One region of the Citrobacter sp. FDAARGOS_156 genome, then DNA from elsewhere that is predicted to be linked to it. Evidence: riboswitches for the same ligand, from Rfam matches in the RefSeq annotation. Region 1 holds a riboswitch; each other region holds the start of a gene.
What was found. Region 1 has a riboswitch for cobalamin ahead of AL515_RS10545 (cobyrinate a,c-diamide synthase). Riboswitches for the same ligand answer to the same signal wherever they lie in the genome.

Region 1 (10,606 bases):
GCCGCCGGGGGTCAGGCAAAATAGCGCAAGTGATTCAGGCTTTACGGTATTCATGGCTAAAATCCGCCGCATAGAGTTTGGAGTAGTGATACTCCGAGCCCAGGAAATTACCGACCAGAATGAGCGCCGTTTTACGGATCCCTGCGTCGCGAACTTTGTCGCCAATATCTGCCAGGGTACCGCGCACGGTCTGACTTTCCGGCCAGGTTGCCTTGTAGATCACCGCCACTGGCGTGGCCGCCGGGTAACCGCCTTCAATCAGACGCTCAGCAACCCGGTGGATACGTTGGACGGAAAGATAAATCGCCATCGATGTCTGGTGACTGGCAAACGACTCCAGTTGTTCACGTTCCGGTACCGGCGTGCGACCTTCCAGACGGGTAATGATCAAACTCTGCGAAACTTCCGGTACGGTATACTCGACGCCCAACTCCGCAGCCGCGCCCAGGAATGCGCTAACGCCAGGCACCACCTGCCAGTCGATCCCGCGTTTAGTCAACTCTTCGCCTTGCTCACGCACGGAGCCATATAAGGAAACATCACCGGTTTGCAAACGCACGACGGTTTTACCGGCTTTCACACCCGCTTCCATCAGATCAAGGATCTGCTCCAGATGCAGTTCGGCGCTGTCATGACATTCCGCTCCGGCCGGGCAATATTCCAGTAATTCAGTGTTAATCAGCGATCCGGCATAGATAACTACCTGTGCCTGCTGGAGCAACCGGTACCCTTTGAGGGTAATCAGCTCGCGATCGCCAGGACCTGCGCCAACAAACCACACACTACGGGGATCAAAAATCTCAGACATGGGTTCCTTCCTTCTGACAGGCGATAACAAATACGGGGTTATTCGGTTTGAAATAGTGACCACTACCCAGCGTGGTAAGTGAGGAAACCTGCAGTTGCAGGCAATCCACACCCTGTACGCCAGGACGGTCCAGATGAGCCAGCGCGGTGTTGAGGTTTTCCTGAAGGATAAATGTCATCACCAACCGCCCTGCGGGATGCAATTGACGCATTGACCAGTCAATCAGTTCGGTCAGATGGCCGCCGCTGCCGCCCATAAAAATGGCATCGGCTTTTTCCGCGATAGTCATCGGCGCGATACCTGGAAAAATGTCGATATTTGCGCAGGCAAAATGCTGACGGTTTTCGTCCAGCAGCCTGAGCGCATCCGGATTACGCTCAATTGCCGTCACGCGTAATCCTGGGTATTGCAGCGCGGCTTCTATCGACACGCTGCCGGTTCCGGCACCAATATCAATCAGGTGACTGGCGCGGTGTAATTCAAGTTTTGAGAGGGCAAGTGCGCGTACCGCTTCTTTGGTCATCGGCACTTTCTCTCCACGTAGAAAAAGCTCATCTTTCATCGAGTATCACCACTGCATTCATGTCATAGTCGGCTGTAATTTTGCTCACAGGCAGGCAGTGGATACGCTCATTGTCCATCGCCAGGTTTTCGCCAATCACCATCCAGCGATGTCCTTTGCCTCTGGCAACCAACTGCTGTGCAATTTCACGCGGACCACACAGCGCGTCGGTCACCATCGCAACCTTGTTATGTCGCGCCAGTTCATCAAAACAGACACTGCGACCATGGCTACTGGTGAGCCACATGTCGTTCATATCAATACCAGCTTGCGCACACAGATACTGCACCGCGCTAATGCCGGGAATAATGCGCACATTTTCAATACCAAAATGCGCCACCATCCGCGTGCCAATGCCGTAGAACAGCGGGTCGCCGGATGCCAGCACCACCACGTTTTGCGCCTGATGTTCGCCTATCCAGTTCAATAGCTCCGGAATATTGGCGCCAAGAGCAAACCGCTCACCGGCAAAATCCGGGAACTGCTGCAGATGTCGCTTGCCACCGATCAGCACATCGGCCATTGCAACCGCATCGCGCGCCACCGGCGTCATCAAATGCAACCCTGCGGGCCCCATCCCTACAACGGTTAACATTGCATCTCCTCAGCGATCTCGGCGATCGGGCGATTGCTCCCCAGCACCTGGTTATCAAAAGAGAACATGATGGCGTCGCAGGTCGGGGGATTTTTGGTAAAACGCAACGTTTGCAGGACGCGCATACAGATGCGCCTGGCCAGATGGTCATAAATGTGCTGGAAACCATACGCTTCGATGTGTTCCATCGCCGCCTCGGTGGTATCGCAGTCGCTGACCAGCGTCAGTAGTTCCAACGGCGCGCCAAGTAATGCGAGGTGAGCCACCAGCGTTTCCATGCGGGCATCAGCGATATGACTGTGGGTATGGAAGATCCCTGCCGCGATTTTGATAAGTTTGCCGGGGTGGCCGACCAGCACGATCTGGCGGAATCCCAGGCGTACCGCTTCTTCAATCATGTAACCGACAAAGTTGCTCATAGTGACCACAACCTGTGTGTCGATCCCCATTTGCTCACGCACAAAACGTTCGCCGTGATTACCCGGTACCAGTACTACGCGATCCAGCCCTGCCGCGCGTTTGATCTCCAGCTCCAGCGATAGCGAACGTTTCCAGCTCTCTTCTGACATCGGCGTAACAATGCCCGTGGTACCAATGATCGAAATACCGCCCAGAATCCCCAGCCGCGAGTTGTAGGTTTTTTGCGCCCGTTCTTCACCTTCAGGCGCAAAAATCTCAATTTTTGCCCCGCGATTTGGTCCAATCGCTTCACGTACTGCGGACTCAATGGTCTGACGAGGTGTCCGGTTAATCGCCGAACTGCCCACCGGCAAACCAATCCCTTTACGGGTCACCGTACCGACACCTTCACCGCCCTGTAAGACGATCTCTTTGCTATCGTCTAACGTCACGCGGGCAAAGATCAGCATCCCATGCGTGGCGTCCACATCATCGCCACCATCTTTGCGGATGGCGGCAATCGCCTGCTGCCCTTCGATATGCGGTGACTCCACGTTCAGGCATAACGTCACCCCGGAAGGCGTCACAATGGAAACCTGATGGATCAGATGCTGGCGCAGCACCATCAACGCAGCGACTTTTGCCGCCGCCGTCGCACACGATCCCGTGGTGTATCCTTTACGCAGCGCTTTACCGTTGTGCCACACTGGCGTGTCGAAGGACTGGTCGCTCATCGCACCCCCTGCATGTGATAAAGCATGGCGTTGACGATAGCGGCGGCGACGTTACTGCCACCTTTGCGACCTAATGCGACAATGGCGGGCAGATGACTTTGTGTCAGTGCGTCCTTCGACTCCGCCGCGCCAACAAATCCTACCGGTACGCCAACCACACCGCTGACAGGTGCATCATGTTCCAGCAGTCGGAACAACGCGGTTGGCGCATTGCCAAAGACAAACAGTTTTTCGCCCTCTTCCTTCACGGCAATGTCGACTGCAGCCATTGAACGAGTGATCCCCTGTTCTTTTGCTGCCCGCACCACACGTGGGTCGCTGATGTAACAGCGGCATTCGCCACCGAATTTTGCCAGCAGGTTTTTGTTGATCCCGGAAAGCGCCATCGTGGTATCGGTATAAATCACGCTCGGACGACTCAATGCAGCGCAAAACTGTTCCAGCACATCGCTGGAAAACCACAGAATGTCCAGCCAGTCGAAATCCGCGGTGGTGTGGATCACCCGCTTGATGATGGCTTCATGCAACGGACTGGCAAACTGATAGTCCGGGCGGGTTTCACTGATAATCTCGCCAATGATGTCGAAACTTTTGGCCTCAATTGCTTGAGGCTGCTGGATATAGTGCATTTTGTTGTCCTCAGGCGACACCGAGCCACAGCCAGCGCAGCGCAATAAAAAGCGCCAGTGCCAGGGTCGATGCTACCCACATCAATCGAATCGTTTGGGAAATGTCGTCTACAGAAATGTCTCGTTGTTGATCGCCAATCCACGGTTTTTCAACGCGCTCGCCGAAGTAGTCATTGGGCCCTCCCAGGCGAATACCTAATGCGCCGGCCACAGCAGCTTCCGACCATGCGCAGTTTGGACTGCTATGGTTGTAGCGATCACGCCAGCCAAGCTGCAAAGCGCGTACGCCGTCCTGGCGGCATAAAAACGCCGCCACACCCAGCAACAGCCAGCTCAGTCTTGCCGGAATAAAGTTAGCGACATCGTCCAGACGGGCGCTGACCATGCCGATAGCACGGTACTTTTCATGTTTGTACCCCACCATTGAATCGAGGGTATTCACCGCTTTGTAGGCCATCGCCAGCGGCGCACCGCCCAGTAAGAGGAAGAACAACGGCGCGATGATGCCGTCAACGGTGTTTTCCGCCACGGTTTCCACCACGGCGCGGTTGATCTGTTTTGGTTGCAGCTGTGAGGTATCACGTCCCACAATCCAGGAGAGTTTTTCCCGGCTTTCGGCAAGATTATTGGCACGCAATGGACGCTCTACATCCAGCGCAGCATTTGCCAGACAACGCCCCGCCAGCACGGTAAAGATCATCCACACCTCTACGCCCCATCCCAGCCACGGGTGAATGGAATTCGCCAGTGTCAACACCCCCCAGGAAACGCCCCATGTCACACCAACCACCACGAGCCACATCACGGCACCGCCGATTCTCAGCGTGCTATCACTATGGCAATAACGCCGAATGACGCGCTGGATTGCGGAGATAAGGTTGCCGATCCAGCGCACCGGATGCGGCCAGTTCTGCGGATCACCAATGATAAAATCCAGCAGCCAGGCAACGCACCACGCAAGGATCGTCATAGCGCGCTCCTCGCGGCTGTCAGCCAGTGGCTAAGCATCTGCGGACGTTGAGCAAAATGAACGTGCAGATAACTGGCGAAGGTGTTTCCGACCTGCCAGCCGCCGGACCAGGCTTGCAGCGTTTTGCCATCACGCACCTTGCGGCAATTCATCACCGCCGGGGTTTCAGGGGTAAAGTCGGAATAGTGGAATTCATGCCCGCGCAGGACTTCACCGGCCGTTGCCAGCAATGTTTGCTGTGTGGCTTGTGCCTCGCAGTAGCCAAACCGGGTCAGCCGTTTGCCCATTTTGCTGTGCCCAGGAATGATATCCGCCATTAGCCAGCAATCGCCGTTGCTGTCCTCCAGCGAGCTACCGAGATACATCAACCCTCCGCACTCTGCATAAATAGCGACGCCACGCTGATGCGCCGCTCGCAGTTGCTCCAGCATGGTGACATTACGGGCCAGGGCCGCAGCATGCAGTTCCGGATATCCGCCGCCTAACCAAATCATCTGACAGTCTGGTAAACAGGTATCATGCAGCGGGCTAAAACGAACAATATTGAGGCCCGTACGCGCCAGTAATGTAATGTTATCCGGATAATAAAAGTTGAACGCCTCGTCATCAGCAATGGCCAGCGTTAGCCCTACCCCTGCGTCTGCTGCCGGTAGCGCGGGCCATTCGCCAACAGGAAGGGTGTTTAACTGGCTTAATGCCAACAACGCGTCGATATCCAGCGTCTGTTCCAGCGTCGCGGCAAAATCCTGCCACGGCTGCTGGTTGATAACTGACTCACGAGCGGTAACTAAACCCAGATGACGTTCAGGAAGCGCGACGCCCTCCATGCGGGGAACGTAGCCTAATACAGGCACGGAGCAGTAACGCTCAATGGCAACTTTGAGTAGCTGGTAATGTGTTTCGCTGTTGACCCGATTAACAATCACGCCTGCAATGTTCAGACTGGGATCAAAATGCTGGAATCCCATCACCGTGGCGGCTATCGAAGTGGAAACCGCCTTACCATCAACCAGCAAGATGACCGGGCAACCTAACTGTTTCGCCATCGCCGCAGTACTGCAGTAATCAGGGTCTGTACCATAGCCGTCATATAACCCCATAACGCCTTCGATAACGGCAATATCCGCGTGCTGCATCTGCTCGCAAAATAAGGCATTCAGTGTAGAGGTGGGTAGCATGAAGCTATCAAGATTACGGGAAGCCGTGCCGCACACCGCGGTGTGCCAGCCAGTATCAAGGTAATCAGGACCGACTTTGCATGGCTGGACGCGTAAACCGCGCTTTTTCATCAGGCTCAACAGGCCCAGCGTCACCGTGGTTTTGCCACAGCCGCTACCGGTACCTGCAAGAACAAATGCGTGAAAACTGGCCGCCATACCCTGATCCTGTTCAGGGTGGTAGGGGTGTATAGATACCCAGTCTCTCGACTGTATGCATCTGCGCAACCCACTTCCCACCGAAGTTGTTGGTAGTCACCGACAGGCAGGTCTTCTGGCTTAGCGTCGTCCTCGCCCGTCCTTCCCAATCTTGCGATCAGTGGTCTATACGGGGTCGTCAGCATCACAGCAGCGGGGGCTGCGGGGGATTCTCACCCCCTTCCCTACCACAAATGTGGCAAACCTGTCAGTTCAAGAGCCGATTTAATTTGGCTCTGTGTCTTGAGGCAAATTCACGACCTCATGACAATAATTCAATTTAATATCTTGCCGGGTACATTCAACCAATGTTATGGCCTCAACCCGTTTATTCATATGTTCATTTTTTGAATGAAAGCGTCATTAAAGAATAAAGAAAGTCTTTCACACAGACACTGTATCTCATCACAAAAATAAAAACTGGTGCAGTTTATCCCTCAAATACTATTATTTTGTTGCGCTATGACAATTTATTGACTGCTGTAGTTATTTTTCATTTTATAATGACTGACATAGCGTACGATATCAAAAATCGGCAATAGCAAATTATTGCTATTTAAGCTGTCTCTTCAGATGAGGTGACATTTATTTGCTGACGGAAAGCCTGCGGCGTAACCTGGTACGTTTGACGGAATACTTTGCAAAAATAACTGGTTTGTGAAAAGCCTAAATTTCGCGCAATACTGGCGATGCTCCAGTCGCTATGACAAAGCAACTCTTTGGCACTCGCCATTCGCTGTTGATTTACCCATGCGTTAAACCCTATCCCCTGATATTTTTTGAACAATTTGCTGAAATAGTAAGGACTGAGATAAACGTGAGAGGCAACATCTTCCAGACGCAGCTCGTCTGATAAATGCGCATCAATATAGCGCAAGGCTTTCTTCATTTTACTGTCATGCGGATTGGTACTGCGGTTAGCGCGTACCGGTTCTGACTGCTGCGGATTGTCTTTGATTACGACGAAATTCAGTTGTTTTTTAAGACAGTTTTCTACAATGAGCTTTAGCAAATCCGCGGAAGCAATAACCCGCGAATAGTCCATTTCCGGTACATTACGAAATTCACTCACCAGTTCGGGATCGGCTTGCCAACGGTCGTCCACGTTCAGAATATCCACCAGCCCCACGTCATTGCTTAGGCGCACCTGGCCACATAAGACAAACCCGACCAGATGTCCCGCAATGACCAGCGGAATGGAGAAGTCGGTAAGTCCGGCATGGCAGCGATAAATGCAGGGTTGATCGGATTTTGAAGCTTCCAGTCCCCCACAGCGATCGCTCATACGACATCGTGTACTATGCTGAGGATGCTGGCGCATCAACTGGCAAAAAGGAGTGAAATTAAAAAGCTCAGAAATTTCATCACCGTGAATATTGACAACCACAACAGCCAGACTGGTGGCCTGCGCAAAATCCTGTGCGATTTTATTAATGAGTTCTGAGTTCAGGGCACTCGCAGAAATCATGATAAAACCTCTCAGTTAATTTATTGTTATAAATAAAACACATTATTTACATCTGCTTTTCATCTCGCTATCCAGAGCAATGATAAAAGGCGTATTCGAACATAACAAAAGTCTCCCATTCTTGGGAGACTTTTTAAGCGGTTCAGGAAACCTGATCACGAAAACAGTTATTACATTTCAAAAATAAACATTTTCCGTGAAGCTAACGCTCATTTTCCTCCAGCTTACAGCTATTACACGGTAAGTTTTTGCCAATAAAGTAACGATAAATTGCTGCCCCCGCACAAGCGCCAATGATAGGTGCCACGATCGGGACAATAAAGTAAGGAATATCACGCCCCCCAGTCATCGCGACATCCCCCCAGCCCGCCATCCATGCGAACAATTTTGGCCCAAAATCACGAGCCGGATTCATGGCAAATCCGGTAAGCGGTCCGGTCGATGCCCCAAGAACGGCAACCAGAATACCGATCAGTAGTGGTGCCAACGGCCCCCGGGGAATCCCATTGCCATCATCGGTGAGCGCCATGATCATCCCCATCAGAATGGAGGTAATCACAACTTCCACCAGTGCAGCCTGCCAGACGCTGAGTGCAGCGGCAGGATAAGTGCTAAATATGCTGGCAAGCTGCAAACTTTCGAGGCTACCCCGCACCATGTGGTGGGCGGTTTCATACTCGATAAACAAACTGCCATACAACAAATAGGCGAGCAGAGCGCCACCAAAGGCACCAGCCACCTGAGCAATGGAGTACGGCAACACTTTACGACCTGGAAAACAAGCAAACAACCACAGTGCGATGGTGATAGCGGGATTGAGATGTGCACCTGAGATCCCTGCTGTCAGATAAACTGCCAGAGAGATCCCCAGTCCCCATATAATGCAGATCTCCCATAACCCTAAACTGGCACCGGCTACTTTCAGGGCGCTCAGGCATCCAATGCCAAAAAACAAAAACAACCCGGTACCCAAAAACTCGGCAATGCATTGCGCTTTTAGTGAATCGTTCATTGTGACACCTTCTAAGCAGAGTTCGTGTCTTTACCAGCGGACTCCTTGCTGGCAAGTAGAATACTTCGAGGCTTACTATAAAAAGCCATGTCGGCAAATTGTTGGCAATCTGCGGGCGGTATGACTTTAAAAATCGTGTTGCGATAGCAAATTCTTGCCATCACTTTTATTAAACAAAGCCAGATGACGGGGAATTTCTCTATTATTTGTACATTTTAGAAATAATAAAATATTGCCAATAGCATAATCTTGTTTTCAGATAACCGTCACAAATTCATTTTCCCCGCATAGCAAATGATATTTCACCTGTCACGTTCAAAAGTGTAAATATGGAATTAACATAACCAAATAATCACATCAACAAATCTAAAAATAATCAATAAAATCAACATAATAAAATAATTAACAGCAATTTTATATCACCAGTTCCTCACTATTTTTTCTCTCATACATTCAAGTCAGCCATTCTTTTTCCTCGCTTCTTTTTATAGTCATGAAAATCGGGACAACCCAGGCGAGGTCTTTATGCAACAAGAAGCGTTAGGAATGGTAGAAACCAAAGGCTTAACTGCAGCCATAGAGGCCGCAGATGCAATGGTGAAGTCAGCCAATGTAATGCTGGTCGGCTACGAAAAAATTGGTTCGGGACTGGTAACAGTCATTGTCCGCGGTGATGTCGGCGCGGTTAAAGCAGCAACAGATGCCGGTGCCGCCGCGGCCCGTAACGTGGGAGAAGTGAAAGCCGTACACGTCATTCCACGTCCTCATACCGATGTCGAAAAAATCTTACCGAAGGGAATTAGCTAATGAGCAGCAATGAGCTGGTTGAACAGATCATGGCGCAGGTGATTGCTCGCGTGGCGACGCCGGAACAGCAGGCTATCCCTGAAAATAATCCTCCAACACGAGAAACGGCTATGGCAGAGAAGAGCTGCAGTTTAACGGAATTTGTCGGTACTGCGATTGGCGACACCGTCGGCCTGGTGATCGCCAACGTAGATAGCGCCTTACTGGACGCGATGAAACTTGAAAAGCGTTATCGCTCCATTGGCATCCTTGGCGCACGTACTGGTGCGGGTCCACACATCATGGCTGCTGATGAAGCGGTGAAAGCCACAAATACTGAAGTCGTCAGCATCGAGTTGCCGCGTGATACCAAAGGCGGCGCTGGTCATGGTTCGCTAATAATTCTCGGCGGTAACGACGTTTCTGACGTGAAGCGCGGGATTGAAGTTGCGCTGAAAGAGCTGGATCGCACCTTTGGCGACGTTTATGCCAACGAAGCCGGTCACATCGAGATGCAATACACCGCACGCGCCAGCTACGCGCTGGAAAAAGCCTTTGGCGCACCGATTGGTCGTGCCTGTGGCGTCATCGTCGGCGCACCCGCATCCGTAGGTGTCCTGATGGCCGATACGGCGCTGAAATCCGCCAATGTTGAAGTGGTGGCCTACAGCTCCCCCGCCCATGGCACCAGTTTCAGCAACGAAGCCATTTTGGTCATTTCCGGTGACTCAGGGGCCGTGCGTCAGGCTGTTATCTCAGCCCGTGAAATCGGTAAAACCGTGCTGGCGACCCTCGGCTCAGAACCCAAAAACGACCGTCCGTCCTATATCTGATATCAGTGAGGCTGATTCATGAGATCGAAAAGATTTGAAGCACTGGCGAAACGCCCTGTGAATCAGGACGGCTTCGTTAAGGAGTGGATCGAAGAAGGCTTCATTGCGATGGAAAGCCCGAACGACCCTAAGCCGTCGATTAAAATCGTCAACGGGATGGTCACTGAACTGGACGGCAAATCCGCCAGTGAATTTGATCTGATTGACCACTTCATCGCGCGCTACGGCATTAACCTGGCTCGCGCTGAAGAGGTGATGGCGATGGACTCGGTTAAACTCGCCAATATGCTTTGCGACCCCAACGTCAAGCGTATGGACATTGTTCCTCTGACCACGGCAATGACGCCAGCGAAAATTGTGGAAGTGGTTTCGCACATGAACGTCGTTGAGATGAT
Region 2 (10,606 bases), 1.7 Mb from region 1:
ATGCTGGAAGATGGGCACTGCCTGCGCGATCAGGCAATGGGCTTCTGCTTTGAAGCGGGTGCTGATGAAGATACCCATTTTCGGGCAACCAGTCTGGAAACGCTGCGTAACATGGTGGCGGCTGGAAGCGGGATTACCTTACTGCCTGCGCTGGCTGTTCCGCCGGAGCGTAAGCGTGATGGTGTCGTTTATCTGCCATGCATTAAACCCGAACCGCGTCGTACGATTGGTCTGGTGTACCGTCCTGGTTCGCCGCTGCGCAGCCGTTATGAACAGCTGGCAGAGGCCATCCGGGGATCAATGGATGGCCATTTCGACAGTGCGTTAAAACAGGCGGTTTAAGCCATTTAGCGCCGCTACCCGATAGGCTTCTGCCATGGTTGGGTAGTTAAAGGTGGTGTTAACGAAGTACTCGATGGTGTTACCACCACCTTTTTGCTCCATGATCGCCTGACCGATATGAATAATTTCGGCTGCGCGTTCCCCAAAGCAGTGGATCCCCAAAATCTCTTTGGTCTCGCGATGGAACAAAATCTTCAGCGTTCCGACACTCATACCGACGATTTGCGCCCGCGCCAGATGTTTAAACTGGGCGCGACCGACTTCGTATGGGACTTTCATTGCCGTTAGCTGCTGTTCGGTTTTACCGACGGAGCTGATTTCCGGAATGGTATAAATCCCGGTCGGGATATCTTCGATCAGATGCGCGGTGGCTTCGCCTTTGACCAGTGCCTGGGCGGCGATACGCCCCTGATCGTAAGCTGCAGATGCCAGGCTTGGGTAACCGATCACATCGCCAACGGCATAGACGTGCGGCAGCGCGGTCTGATACATGCTATTTACTTTTAGCTGCCCGCGACTGTCGGTTTTCAGACCAATATTTTCCAGTGCCAGCGAATCGGTATTACCGGTACGGCCATTGGCGTACAGCAGACAGTCTGCTTTCAGCTTTTTACCGGATTTCAGGTGCATGATGACGCCGTCATCACAGCCTTCAATCCGCTCATACTCTTCATTGTGGCGAATGACCACGCCGCTGTTCCAGAAGTGGTATGAGAGCGAATCGGACATCTCTTGATCGAGGAATGCCAGCAGGCGATCGCGGGTGTTGATTAAATCAACTTTTACGTCCATTCCACGGAAGATCGACGCATATTCACAGCCAATCACGCCTGCGCCATAAATCAGAACATGGCGAGGTTCGTGATGCAGGCTGAGGATAGAATCACTGTCGTAAACGCGTGGGTGCGAAAAATCGACGTCAGTTGGGTGATAAGGGCGTGAGCCACAGGCAATAACAAACTTATCTGCGGTGAGTGTTTCCACTGTACCGTCGTGGCATTCCAGGGCGATCGTGTGTTCATCAACAAAACGGGCATTGCCCTGCAAAATTTCGCAGTGGTTACGCTCGTAAAATCCTTGCCGCATACGCGTTTGCTGATTAATGACGTTATCAGCGTGGTTGAGAATATCGGCGAAAGAAGAACGAAGAAGTCGGGAATGGTCGCTATAAAGTGGGTTCTGATTGAATTCGATAATACGGCTGACTGCGTGGCGGAGCGCTTTCGACGGGATTGTGCCCCAATGGGTACAGCCTCCGCCGACGTTATGATAGCGCTCAATTACCGCGACGCGCGCTCCTTGCTTAACCAGACCCATTGCAGCGCCTTCGCCGCCGGGACCGGAACCTATTACTATTGCATCGTAATCGTAGGAATGTGACATGGTCAGGCTTACCTGTTCTTATACATAAAAGCAACAGAATAGTAACATCGTTGTCGGGATAACCCAATTATCGTTGTGCTTTTTTGCGAAGTCGAAGCACAAACTGCGCGTAAACAATCATTCACAAAGCCATGCCAACCGCCTAATCTCTGGTATAGTGCCAGCAAGGTATGTGGAAGGATTCAGACATCGTGATGGGCGTTAGAGCGCAACAAAAAGAGAAAACCCGGCGTTCGCTGGTAGAAGCCGCATTTAGTCAACTCAGCGCTGAGCGTAGTTTTGCCAGCCTCAGTTTACGCGAAGTCGCTCGTGAAGCGGGCATTGCGCCAACCTCGTTTTATCGCCATTTCCGCGATGTGGATGAACTCGGTCTGACGATGGTGGACGAGAGTGGTCTGATGCTGCGCCAGTTGATGCGCCAGGCGCGTCAGCGCATCGCTAAAGGCGGGAGTGTGATCCGCACCTCGGTCTCAACATTTATGGAGTTCATCGGCAACAATCCTAACGCCTTCCGTTTATTATTGCGCGAGCGTTCGGGGACTTCCGCAGCGTTTCGTGCAGCGGTCGCACGTGAAATTCAGCACTTCATTGCGGAACTTGCGGACTATCTGGAACTCGAAAACCATATGCCTCGTGCGTTTACTGAAGCGCAAGCCGAAGCCATGGTAACCATTGTTTTCAGCGCCGGGGCAGAAGCACTGGATGTTGGCGCTGAACAGCGTCGGCAGCTGGAAGAGCGGCTGGTATTGCAACTGCGCATGATCGCGAAAGGCGCATTTTATTGGTACCGCCGTGAACAAGAGAAGATGACGCACCACTCCGAGTAACGAGAAGGACAAGCAATGAAACAGTCAGGTCAAGATAAAGGTACGCTGCTGCTGGCGCTGGTTGCTGGCTTATCGATCAATGGCACATTTGCGGCGCTGTTTAGCTCCATTGTGCCATTCTCAGTATTCCCGATTATTTCGCTGGTGCTGACGGTTTATTGTCTGCATCAACGCTATCAGAACCGCACTATGCCTGTGGGGCTACCGGGCCTGGCTGCCGCCTGTTTTATTCTCGGCGTTCTGTTGTACAGCACCGTGGTACGTGCTGAATATCCGGATATTGGCTCTAACTTCTTCCCGGCGGTACTGTCGGTGATTCTGGTGTTCTGGATCGGCTTTAAAGTGCGTAACCGTAAACAGGAAATTGTGGAGTAACCGTTGTCGCTGTAGGCCGGATAAGGCAAAGCCGCCATCCGGCAATCTGAACCGGTAGTGCTTATCCGGCCTCCGTTCAGTCTTACTTCTTCGTTAACAGTACTCCGCACTCCATATGGTGCGTATACGGGAATTGATCGAACAGCGCCAGACGTGAAACATTGTGCGTCTGGCTTAATGTTTCCAGGTTCTTACACAGCGTCTCCGGGTTGCAGGAGATGTACAGAATCCGCGGATACGCCTGCACCATTTTTTCCGTTTCGCTGTCCAGCCCGCTGCGCGGTGGGTCAACGAAAATGGTTTCACACTGGTAACTCTTCAGATCGATTCCCTGCAAACGGTTGAACTCGCGAACACCGTTCATCGCCTGAGTAAACTCTTCGGCCGCCATACGAATAATTTGCACGTTATCAATATGGTTAGCCGCAATGTTGTACTGGGCTGCAGCAACGGAAGGTTTGGCGATTTCGGTGGCCAGTACGCGGTTGAAGTTTTGCGCCAGAGCTAACGAGAAGTTGCCATTACCGCAGTACAGCTCAAGCAGGTCGCCTTTTGATCCTCTGGTGACATCAATTGCCCATTCCAGCATCTGGATATTCATGGCGGCATTCGGCTGGGTAAAACTGTTCTCAACCTGGCGGTAGATAATCTCTTTACCTGCAACCGGCAAGCGTTCGTCAATGTAGTCCTGGTCCAGCTCAATTTTGGTTTTGGTGGCCCGGCCAATCAAATGCACGTTCAGGTTTTGCGCCCGCAGCGCATCCCGCAGCGCTTCGGCTTCCTTACGCCATTCATCATCCAGCTTTTTATGGTACAGCATCGATACCACCGCCTGATCGCTCAGGGTGGTGAGGTAATCAATCTGAAACAGTTTGTGGCGCAGGACGTGGTTGTTGCGTACACCTGCAATCATTGCCGTCATCAGCGTATTGATAAGCTCGCTGGCCGCCGGAAAGCTGTCGACGCGAATACGGTTTTTTGTTTGGCTGTCGAACATGATGTGGTACAGGTCGTCCCCGTCATGCCACAGACGGAACTCGGCACGCATACGGTAATGGCTAACCGGTGAGCGGAACACTTCCGGAGCCTGTGCATAAAATGGCGTCATTAAGCTCTGCAGACGCACCACTTTCTCAGCTAACTGGGCGTCGTACTGTTCTGTCGGAAGGTGTTCGGGGGTCATGATGCGTCCTGAAAAATAAAAGTACGCGGGGATTGTAGGGATTGCTCATCAGATGTCCAGTTATTGATGATTTCCGATATTGTGATATCCGGTCTGGACACCAGGTTGTAACAAACTGTAGCATCCGTTTTCCGGTCCTGTGAGTTAAAAGGGAATCCAGTGTAAATCTGGAGCTGACGCGCAGCGGTAAGGAAAGGTGAAATGAGAGCGTAAAGCAGACACTGCCTGTGGGTGGGAAGTCCTCATTTCTTTTTATTCGGTATCCTGAATAACCTTCCAAGCCCGAAGACCTGCCGGCTAACGTCGCATCTGGTTTTCACTATCGCGTACTATCGGTGGACCTGCGGCATCCTTCTTATATTGTGGATGCTTTACAATGATTAAAAAATCGTTGCTGTTGACGGCGCTTTCCGTCGCGGCATCTTCTGGTTGGGCGCAGGATGCTAGCCCAGATACTCTCGTCGTTACTGCCAACCGTTTTCAGCAGCCCCTAAGTGCAGTACTTGCACCCATCACCGTCGTTACACGTCAGGACATCGATCGCTGGCAATCTACCTCGGTAAACGATGTATTGCGTCGTTTGCCTGGTGTTGATATCGCACAAAGCGGCGGTATGGGGCAAAACTCGTCTATTTTTATTCGCGGTACTAACTCCAGCCATGTTCTGGTGTTGATAGATGGTGTGCGTCTTAATTTAGCGGGAGTTAGCGGCTCGGCCGATCTTAGCCAGTTCCCGGTATCGCTGGTGCAACGTATTGAGTATATCCGCGGGCCGCGTTCCGCTATATATGGTTCGGATGCGATTGGCGGCGTGGTGAATATCATTACTACGCGCGAAAAACCAGGGACGGAACTGACTGCCGGCGTGGGAAGCAATGGGTATCAAAATTACGATATCGCAACCCAACAACAGCTTGGCGAAAATACGCGTGTCACGTTGATGGGCGATTATGCCTACACCAAAGGCTTCGATGTCGTGGCCTACGGTAGCACTGGCGCACAGGCTCAACCGGATAAAGACGGTTTCTTAAGCAAGACGCTGTATGGCGCACTGGAGCACAACTTCTCCGAGACATGGAGCGGGTTTGTTCGTGGTTATGGTTATGATAACCGCACAGATTATGACTCGTATTATTCTCCTGGCTCGGCGCTACTTGATACCCGACAGCTGTATAGCCAGAGCTGGGACGCTGGGTTACGTTTTAATGGCGAGCTGATTCAGTCACAACTGGTTTCGAGCTACAGCCACAGTAAAGACTACAACTATGATCCGAACTATGGCCGCTATGATTCCTCGGCCACGTTAGATGATATGAAGCAGTATAATGTTCAGTGGTCAAACAGCATAGTTGTTGGCCACGGTAACATTGGTGCAGGCGTGGACTGGCAAAAGCAAACTACGGAACCAGGCACTGGGTATGTTACGGACGGTTACGACCAACGTAATACTGGCCTTTATTTGACGGGATTGCAGCAGCTTGGTGACTTCACCTTCGAAGGTGCAGCACGTAGTGATGATAACTCTGAGTTTGGTCGTCATGGTACATGGCAAACCAGTGCCGGATGGGAGTTTATCGAAGGCTATCGTTTCATTGCCTCCTATGGCACATCTTACAAAGCGCCAAATTTGGGTCAGTTGCATGGCTATTACGGCAATGCAAACCTTGATCCCGAAGAGAGTAAGCAGTGGGAAGGGGCGTTTGAAGGGATAACATCAGGGGTTAACTGGCGCGTGTCAGGGTATCGCAACGATATCGATGACATGATCGACTACAACACCCACACTCAAAAGTACTACAACGAAGGCAAAGCGCGTATTAAAGGTATCGAAGCGACTGCAAACTTCGACACCGGGCCGTTGGCGCATACGCTTAGCTACGACTACGTAGATTCGCGTAATGCGATTACCAACGAGCCACTGGCTCGTCGTTCTAAACAGCAGGTGAAATACCAGCTCGACTGGCAGGTCTATGATTTTGATTGGGGCCTGACATATCAATATCTGGGGACGCGATACGATACGGACTACGTTACTTATCAACCGGTAAAAATGGGCGGTGTGAGTTTGTGGGATTTGGCAGTGTCATATCCGATCACCTCACAACTGACAGTTCGTGGTAAAATCGCCAACCTGTTCGATAAAGATTACGAGACAGTTTATGGCTACCCAACTGCAGGACGGGAATACACCTTGTCTGGCAGCTACACCTTCTGATTCACGTCCCACCGTGCTGGTGTTTGATTCCGGCGTCGGTGGGTTGTCGGTCTACAATGAGATCCGGAATCTCCTGCCGGATCTCCACTATATATATGCTTTCGATAACGTCGCCTTTCCTTATGGTGAGAAAAGCGAAGAGTTTATCGTTGAGCGTGTTGTTGAGATTGTGACTGCAGTTCAGCAACGATATCCCCTCGCACTTGCGGTTATCGCATGCAATACCGCCAGCACGGTGTCACTCCCGGCATTACGTGAAAAGTTCGCTTTTCCGGTTGTCGGTGTGGTGCCTGCGATTAAACCCGCGGCGCGGCTCACGGCGAATGGTATTGTAGGGCTACTGGCGACGCGCGCGACGGTGAAACGCTCGTACACACACGAATTGATTGCGCGCTTTGCTAACGAGTGTCAGATAGCGATGTTGGGATCCGCTGAGTTGGTGGAGCTGGCAGAAGCGAAGCTGCACGGCGAAACAGTTTCTCTGGAAGAGCTGCGCCGTATTCTGAGACCGTGGCTGCGGATGTCGGAACCTCCTGATACGGTGGTCCTTGGATGCACCCATTTCCCTCTATTACAGGAAGAGCTTTTACAGGTCCTGCCCGAGGGGACGAGGCTGGTGGATTCTGGTGCTGCGATTGCGCGTCGAACGGCCTGGTTATTAGAACACGAAGCGCCAGATGCAAAATCGGCCGATGAGAATGTGGCATTTTGCATGGCAATGACAACAGAGGCTGAACAATTATTGCCAGTGTTGCAGCGCTATGGCTTCAAAACGCTCGAAAAACTGGCAATTTAGTCTGTTTTGGTGAAAAAATACGCAATCGGAGAATTATTTTAAATTTCCCCTTGTCAGCCTGAAATAACTCCCTATAATGCGCCTCCACTGACACGGAACAACGGATTACACGCCGCCGGGTCAGCGGAGAAAAGCAAAAATAAATGCTTGACTCTGAATGAGGAAAACGTAATATACGCCACCTCGCGACAGAGCGCTAAAGCGCGTCGCAACTGCTCTTTAACAATTTATCAGACAATCTGTGTGGGCACTCGAAGATACGGATTCTTAACGTCGCAAGACGAAAAATGAATACCAAGTCTCTGAGTGAACATACGTAATTCATTACGAAGTTTAATTCACGAGCATCAAACTTAAATTGAAGAGTTTGATCATGGCTCAGATTGAACGCTGGCGGCAGGCCTAACACATGCAAGTCGAACGGTAGCACAGAGGAGCTTGCTCCTTGGGTGACGAGTGGCGGACGGGTGAGTAATGTCTGGGAAACTGCCCGATGGAGGGGGATAACTACTGGAAACGGTAGCTAATACCGCATAATGTCGCAAGACCAAAGAGGGGGACCTTCGGGCCTCTTGCCATCGGATGTGCCCAGATGGGATTAGCTAGTAGGTGGGGTAACGGCTCACCTAGGCGACGATCCCTAGCTGGTCTGAGAGGATGACCAGCCACACTGGAACTGAGACACGGTCCAGACTCCTACGGGAGGCAGCAGTGGGGAATATTGCACAATGGGCGCAAGCCTGATGCAGCCATGCCGCGTGTATGAAGAAGGCCTTCGGGTTGTAAAGTACTTTCAGCGAGGAGGAAGGCATTAAGGTTAATAACCTTAGTGATTGACGTTACTCGCAGAAGAAGCACCGGCTAACTCCGTGCCAGCAGCCGCGGTAATACGGAGGGTGCAAGCGTTAATCGGAATTACTGGGCGTAAAGCGCACGCAGGCGGTCTGTCAAGTCGGATGTGAAATCCCCGGGCTCAACCTGGGAACTGCATCCGAAACTGGCAGGCTAGAGTCTTGTAGAGGGGGGTAGAATTCCAGGTGTAGCGGTGAAATGCGTAGAGATCTGGAGGAATACCGGTGGCGAAGGCGGCCCCCTGGACAAAGACTGACGCTCAGGTGCGAAAGCGTGGGGAGCAAACAGGATTAGATACCCTGGTAGTCCACGCCGTAAACGATGTCGACTTGGAGGTTGTGCCCTTGAGGCGTGGCTTCCGGAGCTAACGCGTTAAGTCGACCGCCTGGGGAGTACGGCCGCAAGGTTAAAACTCAAATGAATTGACGGGGGCCCGCACAAGCGGTGGAGCATGTGGTTTAATTCGATGCAACGCGAAGAACCTTACCTACTCTTGACATCCACGGAACTTGCCAGAGATGGCTTGGTGCCTTCGGGAACCGTGAGACAGGTGCTGCATGGCTGTCGTCAGCTCGTGTTGTGAAATGTTGGGTTAAGTCCCGCAACGAGCGCAACCCTTATCCTTTGTTGCCAGCGATTCGGTCGGGAACTCAAAGGAGACTGCCAGTGATAAACTGGAGGAAGGTGGGGATGACGTCAAGTCATCATGGCCCTTACGAGTAGGGCTACACACGTGCTACAATGGCGCATACAAAGAGAAGCGACCTCGCGAGAGCAAGCGGACCTCATAAAGTGCGTCGTAGTCCGGATTGGAGTCTGCAACTCGACTCCATGAAGTCGGAATCGCTAGTAATCGTGGATCAGAATGCCACGGTGAATACGTTCCCGGGCCTTGTACACACCGCCCGTCACACCATGGGAGTGGGTTGCAAAAGAAGTAGGTAGCTTAACCTTCGGGAGGGCGCTTACCACTTTGTGATTCATGACTGGGGTGAAGTCGTAACAAGGTAACCGTAGGGGAACCTGCGGTTGGATCACCTCCTTACCTTAAAGAAACGTTCTTTGTAGTGCTCACACAGATTGTCTGATGAAAATTAGCAGTAAGAAAATCTCTGCAGGCTTGTAGCTCAGGTGGTTAGAGCGCACCCCTGATAAGGGTGAGGTCGGTGGTTCAAGTCCACTCAGGCCTACCAAATTCGCCTCCGTGCTGTGTTACGGCGATGCTCGCATACTTCAGTATGCTTCGCACCACCGCGCCTTGCCCGGAAACGAATTAGGGTACAGAGACTAGCATTTACGATGGGGTTATAGCTCAGCTGGGAGAGCGCCTGCTTTGCACGCAGGAGGTCTGCGGTTCGATCCCGCATAGCTCCACCATCTTTACTGCAAAAACACAAGAAAACTTCAGAGTGTACCTGAAAAGGTTCACTGCGAAGTTTTGCTCTTTAAAAATCTGGATCAAGCTGAAAATTGAAACGACACACTGTTTCATTTCTCCGTAATAAGAAATGAAAAGCGGTGTGTTCGAGTCTCTCAAATTTTCGCAACACGGTGATGTTTTACGAAACATCTTCGGGTTGTGAGGTTAAGCGACTAAGCGTACACGGTGGATGCCCTGGCAGTCAGAGGCGATGAAGGACGTGCTAATCTGCGATAAGCGTCGGTGAGGTGATATGAACCGTTATAACCGGCGATTTCCGAATGGGGAAACCCAGTGTGTTTCGACACACTATCATTACGTGAATCCATAGCGTAATGAAGCGAACCGGGGGAACTGAAACATCTAAGTACCCCGAGGAAAAGAAATCAACCGAGATTCCCCCAGTAGCGGCGAGCGAACGGGGAGCAGCCCAGAGTCTGAATCAGCTTGTGTGTTAGTGGAACGGTCTGGAAAGTCCGACGGTACAGGGTGATAGTCCCGTACACCAAAATGCACAGGTTGTGAACTCGAAGAGTAGGGCGGGACACGTGGTATCCTGTCTGAATATGGGGGGACCATCCTCCAAGGCTAAATACTCCTGACTGACCGATAGTGAACCAGTACCGTGAGGGAAAGGCGAAAAGAACCCCGGCGAGGGGAGTGAAAAAGAACCTGAAACCGTGTACGTACAAGCAGTGGGAGCCTCTTTATGGGGTGACTGCGTACCTTTTGTATAATGGGTCAGCGACTTATATTCTGTAGCAAGGTTAACCGAATAGGGGAGCCGAAGGGAAACCGAGTCTTAACTGGGCGTTAAGTTGCAGGGTATAGACCCGAAACCCGGTGATCTAGCCATGGGCAGGTTGAAGGTTGGGTAACACTAACTGGAGGACCGAACCGACTAATGTTGAAAAATTAGCGGATGACTTGTGGCTGGGGGTGAAAGGCCAATCAAACCGGGAGATAGCTGGTTCTCCCCGAAAGCTATTTAGGTAGCGCCTCGTGAATTCATCTTCGGGGGTAGAGCACTGTTTCGGCTAGGGGGTCATCCCGACTTACCAACCCGATGCAAACTGCGAATACCGAAGAATGTTATCACGGGAGACACACGGCGGGTGCTAACGTCCGTCGTGAAGAGGGAAACAACCCAGACCGCCAGCTAAGGTCCCAAAGTCACAGTTAAGTGGGAAACGATGTGGGAAGGCACAGACAG
Region 3 (10,606 bases), 700 kb from region 1:
TTCCGACCAGCAGAAAGTGTATGCCCGCTTTTTCTGGCAGCAAACTGGCCAGGATCGCTATCGCCTTCTGCTAACCAATCCGCTGGGCAGTACCGAACTGGAACTGAACGCGCAACCGGGCAACGTGGAACTCGTCGACAACAAAGGGAAGCACTACACCGCTGACGACGCCGAAGAGATGATTGGTAAACTGACCGGCATGCCTATTCCATTGAACAGCTTGCGCCAGTGGATCCTGGGTCTGCCGGGAGACGCCACCGATTATAAACTTGACGACCAATATCGTCTGAGCGAAGTGAATTACAGTAAAGATGGCAAAAGCTGGAAAGTCGTGTACAGCGCCTACGACAGCAAAACGCAGCCGGCGATGCCTGCAAATATGGAGCTTTCCGACGGCTCCCAGCGCATTAAGCTGAAAATGGATAACTGGATTGTGAAATGATGACCCGTTGGCCCTCTCCGGCAAAATTGAATTTATTTCTATACATCACCGGGCAGCGTGCGGACGGTTATCACACGCTGCAGACGTTGTTCCAGTTTCTGGATTACGGCGATACGATAGATATTGCGCTGCGCAGCGACGGTGAAATTCACCTGTTAACGCCCGTTGATGGGGTTGAGCATGAAGACAACCTGATCGTTCGCGCAGCGCGTTTGCTAATAACAACGGCGTCTGAAAGCAATCGTCTTCCCAAAGGGAGCGGCGCGGACATCAGTATCGACAAACGCCTGCCGATGGGCGGCGGCCTCGGTGGTGGCTCATCGAATGCCGCCACCGTTTTAGTGGCGCTGAATCATCTTTGGCAGTGTGGGTTGTCTGTAGATGAACTGGCAATACTGGGCTTAACGCTGGGCGCCGACGTACCGGTATTCGTACGCGGTCATGCAGCCTTTGCTGAAGGCGTAGGAGAAATTCTGACGCCGGTCAATCCAGCAGAAAAATGGTACCTGGTCGCCCATCCGGGAGTCAGTATTCCAACGCCGGTGATTTTTAACGATCCTGACCTCCCCCGTAACACGCCAAAAAGGTCAATAGAAACGTTACTAAAATGTGAATTCGGCAATGATTGCGAGGTTATCGCAAGAAAACGTTTTCGCGAGGTTGATGCGGCGCTTTCCTGGCTGTTAGAATACGCGCCGTCGCGCCTGACTGGTACAGGGGCTTGTGTCTTTGCTGAATTTGACACTGAGTCTCGTGCTCGCCAGGTGCTTGAGCAAGCCCCGGATTGGCTCAAAGGCTTTGTGGCGAAAGGTGTCAACCTCTCCCCATTGCACAGAGCGCTACTCTAAATCATTTGGGTTTCAGGAAGATGGCGAGATGACGAATCGCCAGACACATACAAAAGTATGTGACTGGTGTGAGAAATTGATGCCAGCACGTGAAACGCGGCTGATGACGAGTAAGCCGGGCAAGCTGAGTTGCGGTGACAACGTCACCCTGTTCCAGACGTTGCATCGCGCTCTTTAATACACCGCCTGGAGAGGATACTGCCTGGCCCGCACAGTTTTCGGCAGATTCTTTCCACCAATGGACGCATGCCTGAGGTTCTTCTCGTGCCTGATATGAAGCTTTTTGCTGGTAACGCCACCCCGGAACTAGCACAACGTATTGCCAACCGCCTGTACACTTCACTCGGCGACGCCGCTGTAGGTCGCTTTAGCGACGGCGAAGTCAGCGTACAAATTAATGAAAATGTACGCGGTGGTGATATTTTCATCATCCAGTCCACTTGTGCCCCTACTAACGACAACCTGATGGAATTGGTCGTTATGGTTGATGCGCTGCGCCGTGCTTCCGCAGGCCGTATCACCGCCGTTATCCCTTACTTCGGCTATGCACGTCAGGATCGTCGCGTACGTTCTGCTCGTGTTCCGATTACCGCTAAAGTCGTCGCGGACTTCCTGTCCAGCGTTGGCGTTGACCGCGTCCTCACCGTTGACCTGCATGCTGAACAGATCCAGGGCTTCTTTGATGTGCCGGTTGATAACGTATTCGGTAGCCCGATTCTGTTAGAAGACATGCTGCAGCTGAATCTGGACAACCCGATTGTGGTTTCTCCAGACATCGGTGGCGTCGTGCGTGCCCGCGCTATCGCTAAACTGCTGAACGATACCGATATGGCTATCATCGATAAACGTCGCCCGCGTGCGAACGTTTCTCAGGTGATGCACATCATTGGTGACGTTGCGGGCCGTGACTGCGTGCTGGTTGATGACATGATCGATACCGGCGGTACGCTGTGTAAAGCAGCTGAAGCGCTGAAAGAGCGTGGTGCTAAACGCGTATTTGCTTATGCAACTCACCCGATCTTCTCAGGTAATGCGGCAAACAACCTGCGCAACTCAGTAATTGATGAAGTCGTTGTCTGTGACACCATTCCACTGACCGACGAAATCAAAGCACTGCCAAACGTGCGTACGTTGACTCTGTCGGGTATGCTGGCCGAAGCGATTCGTCGTATCAGCAACGAAGAATCCATCTCTGCTATGTTCGAGCATTAATCGAACCCGGCTCAAAAACCCGCTGCGGCGGGTTTTTTTATCTGTAATATTTATTTGTATGACTTTTGCCTCCTTCACCTGCCATTCAATTGACAGATGATGCGCCCATGGATGAAACATTATTGTGAACAGATTATTTTCCTCACATGTGATGCCTTTCCGCGCCCTCATCGACGCTTGTTGGAAAGAAAAATATACCGTTTCTCGCTTTACCCGCGACCTGATCGCCGGGATAACGGTTGGGATAATTGCCATTCCGCTGGCGATGGCGCTGGCAATCGGTAGTGGCGTTGCTCCGCAGTACGGCCTGTACACCTCTGCCGTGGCTGGGATTGTTATCGCCCTCACCGGGGGCTCACGCTTTAGCGTATCAGGCCCAACTGCCGCCTTCGTGGTGATTTTGTATCCGGTGTCGCAACAGTTTGGACTGGCAGGTCTGCTGGTCGCCACGCTAATGTCCGGGATATTCCTGATCCTTTTCGGCCTCGCCCGCTTTGGTCGTTTGATCGAATACATTCCGGTGTCCGTTACGTTAGGTTTTACCTCGGGTATTGGTATCACCATCGGTACCATGCAGATTAAAGATTTTCTTGGCCTGCAGATGGCTCATGTCCCTGAGCACTACCTGCAGAAGGTCGGCGCGCTGTTTATGGCCCTGCCAACCATCGACGTGGGGGATGCCGCGATTGGCGTGGTCACACTGGGGATCCTGATTTTCTGGCCGCGTCTGGGGATCCGCCTGCCGGGCCACCTTCCTGCACTGCTGGCTGGCTGCGCGGTGATGGGTATCGTGAACCTGACGGGTGGCCATGTAGCGACCATCGGGTCTCAGTTCCATTACATTCTGGCCGATGGCTCGCAGGGTAACGGTATCCCACAGCTGCTGCCGCAGTTGGTACTGCCATGGGATATGCCTGGCTCCAACTTTACGCTGAGCTGGAGTTCATTACAGGCACTGTTACCCGCAGCCTTTTCGATGGCAATGCTCGGAGCAATCGAATCTCTGCTGTGCGCTGTCGTCCTCGATGGGATGACCGGCACCAAGCATAAGGCCAATAGCGAATTGATTGGTCAGGGTCTGGGCAACATCGTCGCACCGTTCTTTGGCGGTATCACTGCCACTGCGGCAATTGCCCGTTCTGCGGCTAACGTTCGTGCCGGCGCAACGTCGCCAATTTCTGCGGTCATTCACGCGATTCTGGTGATCCTCGCCCTGCTGGTGCTTGCGCCGCTGCTTTCCTGGTTACCGCTGTCGGCGATGGCTGCCCTGCTGCTGATGGTGGCATGGAACATGAGTGAAGCGCATAAAGTTGTGGATCTCCTGCGCCACGCGCCAAAAGACGACATCATCGTTATGCTGATGTGTATGTCTTTGACGGTGCTGTTCGATATGGTTATCGCCATCAGCGTCGGTATCGTTCTCGCTTCGCTGCTGTTTATGCGCCGTATTGCACGCATGACGCGTCTGGCACCGGTCAACGTAGACGTACCAAACGATGTACTGGTACTACGCGTTATTGGCCCGCTTTTCTTTGCCGCAGCAGAGGGACTCTTTACCGATCTCGAATCTCGCCTTGAAGGCAAACGCATTGTGGTGCTGAAGTGGGACGCCGTCCCGGTACTGGATGCCGGTGGTCTGGACGCCTTCCAGCGTTTTGTTAAACGCCTGCCGGAAGGTTGTGAGTTGCGTATCAGTAATCTGGAATTCCAGCCGCTACGCACCATGGCACGCGCGGGTATCCAACCCATCCCCGGCCGTCTGGCGTTCTTCCCGAACCGTGATGCCGCGCTGGCAGATATTTAATCATACGATGTTACCGGCTTGCGCAGGCTTGCCGGTAACACTTCTCTTCTGTAAACGCGTCTGAGTTGCTATTATCCAGTTCCCCTGGTTCTGATGATATCTGCAACGATGAACGCTGATACTACATTTATATTCCGTGAAATAACTGAGGCTGATATTTCGTCCGTTCAGTCGTTTATTATCCACCATTTAAATCTCTATTTTAACGCTAACCGACCAGCACCTGAACCGCATGCAGATGTATTAAATCTGCGCTCACACTACCTCCATCAACCGCGAAATCTGTTGCTCGGCGCATGGAATAACCGACAGCAACTTATCGCTACGCTGGCGGTCTGCCAGTACGATGACCGAATACCGGCACTGCGCGGACGCTATCAATTATCCTCAACCGCGGAAATTTGCCGCTGCTACGTCGCACAGGAATATCGTCGGCAAGGCATAGGCAGCCAACTTGTCCTGCTGGCGGAACAATTTTGCGACCGACAACAATATAAAATACGCTATCTGCACACCCACCATTTTTTACCTGGTGGCTATCAGTTTTGGTTGCGAAATCACTTTACCGTCTTTTTTGATGAAGGTGGCGAACAGCAAATCGTACACATGGAAAAATATCAATAAAAATGTGACGCCGCGCAAATAATTAAATATCACAGTAAATTTCGTTATTAAGCGTGGTCAGCTCGGCAAAGAAAACATTAATTGATCAACATCAAACAATTCTCATTTAGTTTATCGGCATTTGTGTTTTTCACATAATTAATGTCACAAACACCAAAGCAACGAATTGATTTTATTGAATTTAAAAATAAAAGCGGTATCAACCCTACTTATTCAAGCGGTTGACGGGGCTATTCGATACCGATAAAGTCCCCACCGACAGTATTTCAGAATCTATTTATCATTTTGAAACGGAATATGGTGCGGATTATTTTAATCTTATGCCATAGCTGCCCCCGCAACTGTAAGCGGAAACTGAATATCACTGTGTCGTGGATTATCCACGACAGGTCACTGTAAAGAACGCCTTTATGGGAAGGCCGATATTCAGATTGCCGCGAGCCAGGAGACCTGCTGTCAAGGTTGTATACATTGAGTGGACGGGATGGTCCATGGGGTGATTTATTTGACGAATGAATAATATAATTTCTGAACAAATTGGCAACAATATGTTTTATTTTCATATTATCTTGCCCGCAGTTCACGATTAGATGTCATCTATCGTCATGTGCCTGTCCCGAATTTATGGAACGAAATGAACCATGACCAGACGTTCAGATTCTGGCATGAACGGGACAACGCTAATGCACGCAAAAATAACTTCTGCTTATTGCAAACTTTCACTTCTGGCACTGACTGGCGCAGCACTCTTCCTGACCAGCAATATGGCTTCTGCGGCAAAAACAGAATATCCATTAACGATCAAAAACTGTGGTAGGGATATTACGTTTAATCATGCGCCAAAACGCGTGACTACCGTTGGACAAAACAGTACTGAAATCCTCTATTCCCTGGGTCTGGCCGATCGTGTTGTTGGAACATCACTGTGGTTTGGCCCGGTACCTGAACAGTACAAAGCAGTGAATGACAAGATTGCAGTCATTGCGCAAAACATCCCGAGTTTCGAAGGGATTATTGCGAAAAAACCGGATCTGGTGGCCAGTCAGTTTGAATGGCAGATTGGCCCTGCGGGCACAGTTGCCTCTTACGAACAATTTAGCGAATTACACGTTCCGGTTTATACCGCCCCAGCCGATTGTGCCAAAGACAACGAAGACGGCGGCGACGGCGTGCGTAAGAGCATGTTTGATATCGCCATGGTCTATCAGGAAATTGCCGACCTGGCGAAAATTTTTGATGTACAGGACAAAGGCGATGAACTGATTGCCAGCCTGAAAGCACGTGAAGCCGCTGCGAAAGCTAAGATTGCCGGCATGGACAACCACGTATCTGCCGTCTTTTGGTTCTCCAGCGCCGACCTGCAGCTTGACCCCTATGTCGCCGGGAAATTTGGCCCCGCGGCGTGGATAGCGCAATCTCTTGGGGTGAAAAATGTCATTGATTCCGCCGAGGAGTGGCCAACAGTAGGTTGGGAAACCATTGCCAAAGCCAATCCATCGGTCATCGTCCTCGGCGAGATGGGCCGTCGCCGCTTCCCGGCCGATGACTGGAAAGTCAAAATGGAATACCTCACGTCCGATCCTGTTACCCGGCTGATCCCGGCAGTGAAAGAAAACCACCTGCCGGTGATCGACGTGCAAACCATGAACGCGGGTATCAGAACCATTGACGGACTGGAAAAACTCGCCGATGCGCTGGTGCAATATGGTCTGGCGCACCCTCAGACGACTCACTAACTCTCGTCGCGCGTTATGCCTTATACGGGCATAGCGCCCTTTCGTATTCCGGGAAGTCGTAAACAATGAGCGAATTACGCAGGACGCGTCATGCCATGAGCCAGCTTGCATGCAGGACGCTGTTCCACGCGCTGTGGGTCAGCATGGTGATGTGCGGCGTCCTTCTGGCGGGCATTTCAATCGGTGAGACGGTTATCCCGTGGCAGCATGTCAGCCATACGCTGGCAAACCGCTTGTTTGATACACAGTATGCGGTGGATGCGCTTGATGCCGGGATTATCTGGAACTACCGCCTGACCCGCGCGCTGGTTTCCGCCTGTTGCGGAGCCTGTCTGGCGGTTTCAGGCGTGGTTCTCCAGTCGCTGCTGCGCAATGCGCTGGCCGAACCTTACCTGCTGGGTATTTCTGCCGGAGCCTCAACGGGCGCGGTGCTCATCGCCCTGACCGGACTTGGCGCAGGGATCATTTCCATGTCGCTTGGCGCGTTTATTGGCGCGCTGACGGCATTTCTGTTTGTCGCGCTATTGGCGATGGCGGCAAGGGGCAAAAGCGGCTCGGCCACCACGCAAATCATTCTCGCCGGGATTGCCAGTTCGCAGCTGTTCAATGCCATTACCTCGCTCATCATTACGCGCTCAGCCAATGCCGAACAGGCTCGGGGCATCATGTTCTGGCTGCTGGGCAATCTCAGCGGAGTACGCTGGCCGGATGTCGTGCTGGCCATCCCTACTGCGCTGATTGGCATCGTCGTTTGCTTTTGCTACGCCCGCCATCTGGATGCTTTCTCGTTTGGCGCGGAATCAGCGGCATCGTTGGGCATTCCCGTTAAACGCACCCGTGGCGTACTGATTGCCGCCGTAACAGGGATGACGGCCATAATGGTATCAATCGTCGGCGCCATTGGCTTTGTCGGACTGGTCATCCCCCATGCTGCGCGGTTACTGGTGGGAAATCAGCACCATCGTCTATTGCCCGTCAGCGCTCTTATTGGTGCCATTTTCCTTATCGTCGCGGATGTTATTTCACGCACCTTACTTCCAGGACAGGTCTTGCCGATCGGCGTGATTACCGCACTGGTCGGCGCACCTGCATTTGCCATCATTTTGATACGAGGGAATCCGGGGAAATGACCGCTAATCCTGTGGTAAACGCCCAGCATCTGTACTGGGAGGTCAAAGGCAAAGCCATCGTCAATGATGTCTCTTTTCAGGTCTCGCGCGGCGAGTTTGTCGGCATTATCGGCCCCAATGGTTCTGGGAAAACGTCGCTGATTTCGCTCCTGGCGGGTTTACTGAAACCGTCTTCCGGGCACGTTACGTTAAACCATCAGGATATTCGACGCTATTCACGCCGCCATCTGGCGCAAAAGGTGGCACTGGTTGAACAACAGGCTGAAACCAGTGAGCGTCTTACCGCCATTCAGGCGGTTTCGCTTGGTCGCACGCCATGGCTGAGCCTGCTGTCGCCGTGGTCGAGGAAAGACGACGATATTGTGCAGACGATGCTGGAGAAAGTCGCTCTACAAAACATGCAGCATCGCTGCTGGCATACCTTCTCCGGCGGAGAGCGTCAACGTCTGCACATCGCCAGAGCGCTGGCACAACAGCCGCAGGTACTGCTGATGGATGAGCCGACAAACCATCTTGATATACAGCATCAGATTGGCCTGCTCAATCTGGTTAAACGTGAAAAACTCACCGTCATCGCTGCCCTACACGACCTGAATCATGCGGCGATGTTCTGCGATCGCATCATGGTGATGAAAGCCGGACAGCTGGCGATGCAGGGGCGTCCTGCCGCCATTTTTACCCGTGAAAATCTTAATAGCTGGTTTGGGATCGACGCGATTGTCGAACACGCCCCCGACGAAGAGAACTGTTTTATCCGTTACCAACGCCCCGCGTAAACACCGAAAGGAACCGCAATGAAATGTGTTAAGCAAAGTTTGCAAATCTTATGCCTGTTAGCCTTCACCTCGACGGCTTTTGCACAAACCTACGAAGTGCTGATGAAAAACCGCGGTACAGGCGGCCCGATGGTTTATGAGCCGGACTATCTGGCGATCCAGCCAGGTGATAGCGTGAAGTTTATCCGCAAACATAAGAGCCACAATGCCGCGTCGATTGCCGAACTCTCTCCCGCCGGATACCCCGGCTTTATCGGCAAAATCGATGAAGAGATTGAAGTGAAATACGACAACGCAGGTTTCTACGGCATCAAATGTTCACCGCACTACGCGCAGGGCATGATCATGCTGATTAAAGTCGGCGACGCCGTTTTACCCGACAGCTACCGCGCGTTCAAAGCCCCTGGTCTTGCCGATAAGCGTTTTCAGGAAATTTATACCCGCATCGATAAACAGTAACGCCGTCACAAAGGGAGAATAATGGTGGTGGACAAAAAAACGCTTAGCGAAACAATCCAAACTCAGCGGCGCGATTGCCTGTGCAAGCTGACGAAATTTGTCGGCGCAGCGGGCGTGACTGCCGCCGTCTGGCCACTCATTTCCGCGCTGGGTCCGGATGATAAAACGGTGGCGGAAAATGAACCTGTTGATGTCTCCCTCGCAGGCGTAACAGCAGGCCAGACGGTGAAGCGTATCTGGCAGGGAAAACTGATCCTGATTCGCCACCGCACGACGGAGGAGATTGCCGCGGCGCGGCAAGCTGATCTGCGTCTACTGGCCGATCCACAGGCGGATAGCGAGCGGGTGGCAGCGGCACATCCACAGTGGCTGGTAGTACAAGGTTACTGCCCCCACGCGGGTTGTGTACCCAATGCCAACCCCAACGGACAGGGCTGGGTCTGCCCGTGTCATGGTTCAGAGTTTGACACCTCCGGGCGCGTAACACGAGGCCCGGCCACGGCGAATCTGGCCATCCCTGACTTTAGCGTGTCGGCTGACGGCCTGAGTCTGCGTATTGGTACGAAGGATGCCTGAGATGAAATCCGCTTATCCGTCCTCCCCCTGGTATCACCTGCAGTTTCGTCTTCCTGTCCCCCGCTCAGTCGCTGGCGTGTGGATCTTTGCTATTGGTCTCATATTGCTGGTCATGCTCGGCGTGCAAATGCTCTCCGGTATCGTGCTGGCTATGTTCTATGTGCCTACAGCGGGATCCGCTTTTGACTCTATTGTTCATATTCTGCGCGCAGTCAGACACGGTGAGCTGGTGCGCAATCTGCATGCTATTGGCGCGTCGCTTTTTTTCTTCGCCTGTTATCTGCATATTTTCCGGGCAATGTATTACAACGTCTACCGCAAACCCTATCTGAAGATGTGGGCAATCAGCGTGACGCTGTATGTGCTGTTGATGATCACCGCGTTTCTCGGCTATAGCCTGATTTGGGGGCAAAAAAGCTACTGGGCCGCTACGGTCATCACCAGTTTCGCCCGGTCGATACCGTTTATTGGCGATACGCTATATACCTTTTTGGTCGGTGGCTATATGCCCGGCACGCCGACATTAGGCCGTTTTTATGTCCTTCACTTTATCATCCCCTTCGCCATTGTCGCGGTTACGATATGGCACATCCGTACCGTCCAGTCGGCTTTTGCCCACGCGCGGAAGAAAACATTTTCGCCCAAAGAGTCTCAGCGTGTGTTGTTCGATTTTCGCATCACCGAAAACGATGCAATCAAACTCACCCTCTTTTTAATGCTGTTCGCCTGGTTTCTGTTTTTCGCGCCGCACTATCTCAGCAGCGCCGATAACTTTATTCCGGCAGACCCGACACTCACACCGGCTATCGTCGCGCCTGAATGGTATTTCCTGCCTTTCTTCTCCATTCTGCGCTGCTTCCCCAATGAACTGGCAGGCATCACTGCGATGTGCGCTGCGGTACTGATTTTCTATTTTCTCCCGTGGCTGGATACGTCACACGCACGGTTTCGTAATAACAGTCGGCTGGTTAAAGCCATTTTTTGGCTGTGGGTCGCCAA

Region 2: it holds a riboswitch for cobalamin, as region 1 does, so the genes downstream of both, btuB (TonB-dependent vitamin B12 receptor BtuB) here and AL515_RS10545 (cobyrinate a,c-diamide synthase) in region 1, are expected to answer to the same signal.
Region 3: it holds a riboswitch for cobalamin, as region 1 does, so the genes downstream of both, AL515_RS14170 (ABC transporter substrate-binding protein) here and AL515_RS10545 (cobyrinate a,c-diamide synthase) in region 1, are expected to answer to the same signal.

What each region holds. Positions count from the first base shown of each region.
Region 1 covers NZ_CP014030.2:2,186,242-2,196,847, reverse strand. The annotation lists gene cbiG (cobalt-precorrin 5A hydrolase) at 1-54, opposite strand, end outside; gene AL515_RS10575 (cobalt-precorrin-4 methyltransferase) at 35-808, opposite strand; gene AL515_RS10570 (decarboxylating cobalt-precorrin-6B (C(15))-methyltransferase) at 801-1,370, opposite strand; gene AL515_RS10565 (cobalt-precorrin-7 (C(5))-methyltransferase) at 1,360-1,965, opposite strand; gene cbiD (cobalt-precorrin-5B (C(1))-methyltransferase CbiD) at 1,959-3,098, opposite strand; gene AL515_RS10555 (cobalt-precorrin-8 methylmutase) at 3,095-3,727, opposite strand; gene cbiB (adenosylcobinamide-phosphate synthase CbiB) at 3,738-4,697, opposite strand; gene AL515_RS10545 (cobyrinate a,c-diamide synthase) at 4,694-6,073, opposite strand; cobalamin riboswitch at 6,162-6,336, opposite strand; gene pocR (transcriptional regulator PocR) at 6,669-7,580, opposite strand; gene pduF (propanediol diffusion facilitator PduF) at 7,783-8,592, opposite strand; gene pduA (propanediol utilization microcompartment protein PduA) at 9,118-9,399, shown strand; gene pduB (propanediol utilization microcompartment protein PduB) at 9,399-10,211, shown strand; gene pduC (propanediol dehydratase large subunit PduC) at 10,230-10,606, shown strand, end outside.
Region 2 covers NZ_CP014030.2:525,013-535,618, forward strand. The annotation lists gene oxyR (DNA-binding transcriptional regulator OxyR) at 1-342, shown strand, start outside; gene sthA (Si-specific NAD(P)(+) transhydrogenase) at 325-1,725, opposite strand; gene fabR (HTH-type transcriptional repressor FabR) at 1,917-2,552, shown strand; gene AL515_RS02560 (YijD family membrane protein) at 2,568-2,927, shown strand; gene trmA (tRNA (uridine(54)-C5)-methyltransferase TrmA) at 3,010-4,110, opposite strand; cobalamin riboswitch at 4,226-4,422, shown strand; gene btuB (TonB-dependent vitamin B12 receptor BtuB) at 4,487-6,325, shown strand; gene murI (glutamate racemase) at 6,270-7,121, shown strand; rRNA gene AL515_RS02580 (16S ribosomal RNA) at 7,477-9,018, shown strand; tRNA gene AL515_RS02585 (tRNA-Ile) at 9,090-9,166, shown strand; tRNA gene AL515_RS02590 (tRNA-Ala) at 9,275-9,350, shown strand; rRNA gene AL515_RS02595 (23S ribosomal RNA) at 9,557-10,606, shown strand, end outside.
Region 3 covers NZ_CP014030.2:2,890,311-2,900,916, forward strand. The annotation lists gene lolB (lipoprotein insertase outer membrane protein LolB) at 1-442, shown strand, start outside; gene ispE (4-(cytidine 5'-diphospho)-2-C-methyl-D-erythritol kinase) at 439-1,290, shown strand; gene AL515_RS23635 (hypothetical protein) at 1,319-1,468, shown strand; gene prs (ribose-phosphate diphosphokinase) at 1,555-2,502, shown strand; gene dauA (C4-dicarboxylic acid transporter DauA) at 2,654-4,306, shown strand; gene AL515_RS14165 (GNAT family N-acetyltransferase) at 4,415-4,930, shown strand; cobalamin riboswitch at 5,173-5,402, shown strand; gene AL515_RS14170 (ABC transporter substrate-binding protein) at 5,614-6,666, shown strand; gene AL515_RS14175 (FecCD family ABC transporter permease) at 6,732-7,796, shown strand; gene AL515_RS14180 (ABC transporter ATP-binding protein) at 7,793-8,572, shown strand; gene AL515_RS14185 (pseudoazurin) at 8,591-9,031, shown strand; gene petA (ubiquinol-cytochrome c reductase iron-sulfur subunit) at 9,053-9,607, shown strand; gene AL515_RS14195 (cytochrome b) at 9,609-10,606, shown strand, end outside.